One region of the Ectobacillus polymachus genome, then DNA from elsewhere that is predicted to be linked to it. Evidence: riboswitches for the same ligand, from Rfam matches in the RefSeq annotation. Region 1 holds a riboswitch; each other region holds the start of a gene.
The links. A riboswitch is a leader RNA that binds a small molecule or an ion and turns the genes downstream of it on or off. The one in region 1 is predicted to bind cobalamin.

Region 1 (2,270 bases):
ACCGAACATAGGACAAGTGTGCAAACGACTGAGTCAAACGTATTGTCGGGAAACGGTAAGTACTCTACAGTCCCTTCTATTACCGAAATGTTTGCATCTGCAAGCTGCGCTCGTTGTTTTGCTTTTTGTAGCATCTTAGTATTAGGGTCAACTGCAGTTACTAGAGCAGCAGGAGTGTAAAATGGAAAATTTAGACCTGTACCACACCCAATCTCTAATACATGTTTTGTAGCTTTTCCAATTAAATCTTTACGAAAACGCTGCAGCCCTCTATTTTCTAAGGGTTTTATTGCTGGATCATATATTTTGGAAAATAAGGACATTTCCATGCACTCCTTCTAATATAAAATTTACTATCGTAATACTAAGAGCTGCTTTTTTGTAGTGATATTTTTATGTAATACTATTCGTAACCTATTATAGCATCAGTATTTTTACAAGTATTGAATTAGAATATAAATTTTACATTTTATAGTAATAAATCTATATATCTATTGACAATTCAGTAGAATGTAATTTATTCTTACTCATAATGTTACTTTTCAAAATATTATATACTCATGTCAACTAGGTGCCCTTTTTTTAAAGGGGTAACAGGGAATCGGGTGAAAGTCCCGAACGGTCCCGCCGCTGTAACCGGTTAGTTCTCATTCTATTATGCCACTCGAGTATTCGGGGAAGGTGAATGAGCACGATATTCCGGAAGTCAGAAGACCTACCTAGATTGCACACCAAAACATACCTTCGCGGAAAGGATAGGTGAACGAAAATGATGCGTCAATACGGTTCTACATATTGTCGTATATGAACACGTGCCTATGGTCCCAATCGTTATAAGGTTGGGGCTTTTTTGTATGAATTAGAAAAGGATTAGGAGGAAATTGCTAATGGAAAATGTATCTCTTATTGTTTTTGTATTCATATTAGGTATTCGTCACGGGCTAGATGCAGATCATCTTGCTTTTATAGATGGACAAACCCGCTACAATTGGCGAATGGGAAGTCGAATTGCTCGTTGGATTGGTACACTATTTTCATTTGGACACGGATTGGTTGTAGCAAGCATATCGATCATTATTGGGCTCTTTATGAAGAATTTTAAATTTCCCGATTATTTTGATACCCTATCAACATGGGTAGCAATTACTTCTTTATTTATTATTGGTACACTAAATATCTATAATCTTCTTCGTACGAAATCTACTCAAAAAGAGTTTCAGCTTAGTGGAATTAAAGGAAAGTTTCTTCCTCGGTTTATTAAGGGGACAACCAATCCATTCTTTATCATTTTAATTGGCGGTATGTTTGCTCTGGCTGCTGATACGGTTAGTCAAACATCAGCATGGGCCCTTGTAGCTGGCGGTGCTGGAGGATATATGTCTGTAATCGTAGGAATAGTCTTTATGTTTGGGATGATGTTGACAGATACGATCGATTCTTTTATTACTTATCGAATCATTAGTCAATCAGGAAAGATCGGACAATCCGCCTCCAGAGTGATTGGCTGGATTATTGTGATATTAGCATATGGGGTTTCCTTTTATGAAGCCTTTACATACTTCTATCCAGTTGTTAATTTAGATTTCGAAATTGTAGGAATTACCAGCTTTTTATTGTTAGTCCTTTGCTTTACTATAGTAAGTCTACGAGCAAAGTCTAAGTCAACGATTAGTCAGTCTAGCAATTGATAAATATCAACAAATTATATTTCAATATATAGGTTAACTCTAAACAATGCAAAATCACGATAATCTTTTCGTGATTTTTGCATTGTCTTTGAATTATTTTGTTTTAGAGGTTTGATCATACTTGATAATGTTTAAATAGGGACAATGGTATAGAAGGATAAACGTAAGGGATATTCTATAAATAGCTTAATATAAACTAAAATATTGGAGGATAAAACGATTACATCTAAGAGTATTAAGAAATGGTTTCTTACAAGAGGTATACTTTTGAAATTAGGTCAACATGTATCACAATCAGAAGTTAGTAAGAAAAAGTTAGTAATAATTTCTTTATGGATCAAATGGGAAAGCCTATTAAATAGGTTATTTCATATTCAGCCTATTGATAAGAGTCATCCATTCTTTAAAGCAAGAGTATGTACTTATTGTGGTAAAACAATTCAGTTGTTGGATGGGGAGAAAATTCAAAGAGGAGATCGGGTGCTGGAACTTCACTTTAATAATGAAATGCTTTTTAAAATGGGTATACATTCTCGTTCTCCTATTCAGTTAGCCCTCCAAATGATTCGGTCAACTGAACAA
Region 2 (2,270 bases), 910 kb from region 1:
ACTTCGCTCAATAGCTGGTTCGATTGGGACAGCGATCCTTGTTACATTCATGACGAGACAAACAACGTTCCATGCGGCAGACTATGCAAGTGCGATTACATCGACGAATCCAATTATGAACCAGAATATTACGCAGATGGGTCAGAGCATTGCAGCCGTAGCAAATGTATCACCGCAAACGGGCTCGTCACTCGGCACGGCGGCACTATACGGTCAAGTTATGAAGGTTTCCTCGGTAAACGGTATTAATGACGCATTTTTAATCGCTGCAATTTTAGCAGGAGTAGCACTTGTATTATCCATTTTCCTTCCCCCAGGCAATAAGCCGAACAGGGGATAAGGGGAGAAACTTACGAAGAAGTTAGCTATCTTTTAGGTAGTTAGCTTCTTTTTTGCTTTTATCCACTTTTTAATAGAAACATTTAATTCTGAATAATTAATCAAATGTTGTTCTATAATTATAGTAATCATGTTATATTTTATAAATAGAAGCGTTCGTGACAAGAACAATAAAATTTAATAATAGGATATAGGTTTAATCAGTTTTGATTAATTAAAAGGGAATCAGGTGACATTCCTGAACTATCCCGTAGCTGTATTAGATGAATTTAAGTACAATATGCCACTTGCATACAGGGAAGGCGTACTTAAATAATGATTCTTGAGTCAGAAGACCTGCCTATATTTTGCTCTGTAACCTCTACGAGTGATAGGGAAGGCATTATAATGAAGATTAATTTGCTTATTTCATAGAATAGGCATATTTTATCATGAAATCCTTTTAACACTTCAGTTAAAAGGATTTTTTATTTGCATGGGATAAAAATTGAAGGGAGGTGCAACATGGGAATAATTATTATGTTATGTATTGTGATTTTAACTTCCATAATTTATCTTATATTGAAAAATAAGAAGTGTAGGGATGGGGAACATCGCCATCGCCATAGAATGGGACACAACCACGGCGAAGGGTTTTCAATTGATTATTATGCTTATATGTCTAAAATCAGACACTGGAATCCTACTTTTAAAGTATCTCTTTCTGTGCTGACACTGATTTTGTGTATTGTATTGAACAACCCATATGTATCTGTGGCAGTCATCCTTGCAATGGCCTATATAACAATTATAAAAGGCGAGCTTCCCATACATAAATATATGCCAATACTCCTGATTCAAATAGGTTTTATCCTTCTAGCCACTTTTACCATTGCCATTGATTTTTCAAGGCAGCCTATGGGACAGTATAACTTATATCTTGGTTTCTATTATATGTATACTTCTCAGGCAAAGCTTATGGAAGCGGTTTTTTTAATCTTGAAAGTGTTTGCAGCTATCAGTGCCTTGCAGATGATGGCACTGTCAACTCCATCATCAGAGATTATATATGTGCTTCACAAAGCACATATACCAAAGATTATTATAGAACTGATGAATATGATTTACCGTTATATTTTCATCTTAATGGATGTCTTTATTAAAATGAAAAATTCTGCAGAGTCTCGTCAAGGGTACTGTGATATGAAAACTTCCTATTTTACCTTTGGAAATATTGCTAGCAATATGCTGATAATTTCTTTGAAAAGGGCTAATGCATATTATGATGCCATGGAGGCCAGATGTTTCGATGGAGAGCTTATTTTTTTGGAGGAAGATAAAAAGGTTGAGACAAAACAGATTGCCACAGCAGTAGCATTCGTATTATTTTTAATTCTGCTCTGGGGCTTTACAAGATAGAAAGGGGCTATTATGGAAGATCCAATATTAAAAATCGAAGATCTGTATTACGTCTATGGAAATGGAAATCCTGCGCTGAACGGTGTAAGTGTGGATATATATGAAGGTGAGAAAATAGCTGTACTGGGTACCAATGGGTCAGGAAAGTCCACATTTTTCTTGAATATAAACGGTGTCTATACACCGGAGGCGGGAAACGTTATTTATCGGGGTACAATTATAAATAAAAAAAATGTAAACGAGCTTCGAAAAAATATAGGTATTGTATTTCAAGATGCAGATAATCAAATTATAGCATCTTCGGTCAGGGCAGAAGTTGGGTTTGGCCCTATGAATTTAAAGCTTCCCAAAGAGGAAGTGATAAGACGTGTTGAGGAAGCACTGGCATATATGAACATATCGGATTTTAAGGATCGTCCGCCTCACTATTTGAGTGGCGGTGAAAAAAAGCGTGTTACTATTGCGGATATCATTGCTATGAAATCTGAAATCATTATCTTTGATGAACCAACAGCAGCACTTGATCCTTTAAA
Region 3 (2,270 bases), on a different contig from region 1:
AGCTTGGGCAGCTGAGAAGGAAAGGAAAGCGCTTTCTATTCACTATGAAGAAGAACGGGCGGCTAAGTTTTTATCCTTAAAAGTAGAGGGAATTCAACAAGCGCCGCTGACGATTTGTGTCACATGTGATCCAACGAGAGGCGGCTCTCATGTGCTAGGGAGAAATTCCATTCCAGAAACAGATGTTTTATCAACGGCATGTGCGATTCAAAATATGTGGTTAGCTTCATGTGCAGAAGGATTGGCTTTGGGCTGGGTTAGCTTTTATAAGAAAAATGATGTACGCGATATTTTGCATATTCCGCCTCATATTGATCCGGTTGCCTTGCTTTCCATTGGGTACACAGATGACTATCCTACGGCTCCTATTTTAGAGACGGCCAATTGGGAAAAACGCCGTTCCCTTGAAAATTTAATTTTTCATGAAACGTGGGGGAATGGTATCGAATTAGAAGCAGCTGCAAAAAATGTTGAAAAGTAAAACAAATTACGATATCATGAACACTATAAGTAAGAAATAGTTTTATAATTCTATATTTTCTATATTTTTCTAGCAATAAATTAAGATGCCGCAAAAGGCTTAATAGGGAATCCGTATAAGAAACGGAACTGCCCCCGCAACTGTATGTGTAGACGAAATAGGTGAACCACTGTAAAGGAATACGGGAAGGACCTAAAGTAGAGAGAAACACGAGTCAGGAGACCTATCTTAATTTCGTAAGTTTCAAATTCTTCGGGGATTGAGAAGGTGAAGTGTCAGCAGCAAAAGGTCTATATACCTTTTTCCTTTTTATGCTTTCGTTTCCCACTTAAGGTCCCCTTGAGTGGCTTTTTTGTTTTGAAGGAAAAAATGAAGAGATGAATAATAAAATAGAATGATAGAAATAAGGTACATAGCTAGGTATAAGCTGTGTTTAAAAGGGAAGATGGTGAAAATCCATCACGGTACCCGCCACTGTAATGGGGAGTTTCATTGTATATGTCACTGAGCCGATGCTTGGGAAGACATAATGAAATGACGAACCTAAGTCAGGAGACCTGCCTTGTTTTGCATGCTTTCTGGAACCTACGGGATATGGGTGAAAGTGCTGACTGAATGCTCATGTATTTATTCGCACCCCTATCTGTAGATAGGGGTGTTTTTTATACACAGAAAGGGAGTGCAAGATGACGACTTGGAACTTAACAGGAACAAAGCATCACGTATTAATTTGTAATGGAAGCAGTTGTATGAGAAAGGGAGGAGAGGAAGTAACACAAGCAATTCGTGAGGAGATCACGAATGTACAGGCTGACGCAAGTATACATACGACAAGAACGAGGTGCAATGGAAGATGCAAGGATGCTCCTATTGTCATCGCGTACCCGCAAGGAACGTGGTACAAGGAAGTAAATAAAGAGAGTGCTTGCAGTATTGTCCATCATTTAATAAAGGGCACTACGAAAGAGGAAGCAGTCCTCTACCACTATGAAGATGGTGGTTTTGCAGCACCTGCCCATTCCACGAGTGAGGATGGGATAGTAAAGGTGCCTAACTTGAAATAGACAACATTTGGCATTTCGATATATGGGAAAGGTGGCGCATAAAAGTGACAGGAAAAGTAGCAATTATCGGATTTGGCCCGGGTAGCTTTGACCATATTACGCACCGGGCAAAGGAAGCCATAGAAGAATGTGACATGATCATAGGATACAAAACCTATGTCGACTTGATTGAAGGATTAGTAAAAGGACAAACCATCATTAGCACAGGTATGACTGAAGAAGTAAGCAGAGCGCAGGAAGCCGTAAAACAGGCAGAACAAGGTAAAAACGTCGGAGTCATTTCCAGCGGAGATGCTGGTGTATACGGGATGGCTGGGCTTATTTATGAAGTGCTGCTGAATAAAGACTGGCACAAGGAAACGGGAGTAGAGGTAGAAATTATTCCAGGGATCTCCGCTATTAACTCCTGTGCTTCTTTATTAGGAGCTCCTATTATGCATGATGCGTGCACGATCAGTCTAAGTGATCATTTAACGCCGTGGAGTTTAATTGAGAAACGAATTGATGCAGCAGCCGGGGCTGATTTTGTCATTGCTTTTTATAATCCAAAAAGCGGTAGAAGAACGAGACAAATTGAAGAGGCGCAAAGAATTTTATTGCAATATCGTTCTCCTAATACCCCGGTTGGATTAGTGAAAAGTGCTTACCGAGATCGGCAGCATGTAGTTATTACGAATCTTGCAGATATGCTGAATCACGATATTGGGATGCTGACCACTGTTATC

Region 2: linked by a shared signal. The riboswitch ahead of cbiQ (cobalt ECF transporter T component CbiQ) and the one ahead of ACM5BR_RS04710 (HoxN/HupN/NixA family nickel/cobalt transporter) in region 1 are both predicted to bind cobalamin.
Region 3: linked by a shared signal. The riboswitch ahead of ACM5BR_RS15030 ((2Fe-2S) ferredoxin domain-containing protein) and the one ahead of ACM5BR_RS04710 (HoxN/HupN/NixA family nickel/cobalt transporter) in region 1 are both predicted to bind cobalamin.

What each region holds. Positions count from the first base shown of each region.
Region 1 covers NZ_JBLREB010000001.1:909,601-911,870, forward strand. Annotated here, with positions in the region: gene ACM5BR_RS04705 (class I SAM-dependent methyltransferase) at 1-323, opposite strand, end outside; cobalamin riboswitch at 553-737, shown strand; gene ACM5BR_RS04710 (HoxN/HupN/NixA family nickel/cobalt transporter) at 888-1,688, shown strand; gene ACM5BR_RS04715 (YkoP family protein) at 1,956-2,270, shown strand, end outside.
Region 2 covers NZ_JBLREB010000001.1:2,404-4,673, forward strand. Annotated here, with positions in the region: gene ACM5BR_RS00015 (DHA2 family efflux MFS transporter permease subunit) at 1-340, shown strand, start outside; cobalamin riboswitch at 515-697, shown strand; gene cbiQ (cobalt ECF transporter T component CbiQ) at 844-1,737, shown strand; gene ACM5BR_RS00025 (energy-coupling factor ABC transporter ATP-binding protein) at 1,750-2,270, shown strand, end outside.
Region 3 covers NZ_JBLREB010000003.1:208,339-210,608, forward strand. Annotated here, with positions in the region: gene bluB (5,6-dimethylbenzimidazole synthase) at 1-481, shown strand, start outside; cobalamin riboswitch at 548-726, shown strand; cobalamin riboswitch at 871-1,060, shown strand; gene ACM5BR_RS15030 ((2Fe-2S) ferredoxin domain-containing protein) at 1,168-1,545, shown strand; gene cobJ (precorrin-3B C(17)-methyltransferase) at 1,590-2,270, shown strand, end outside.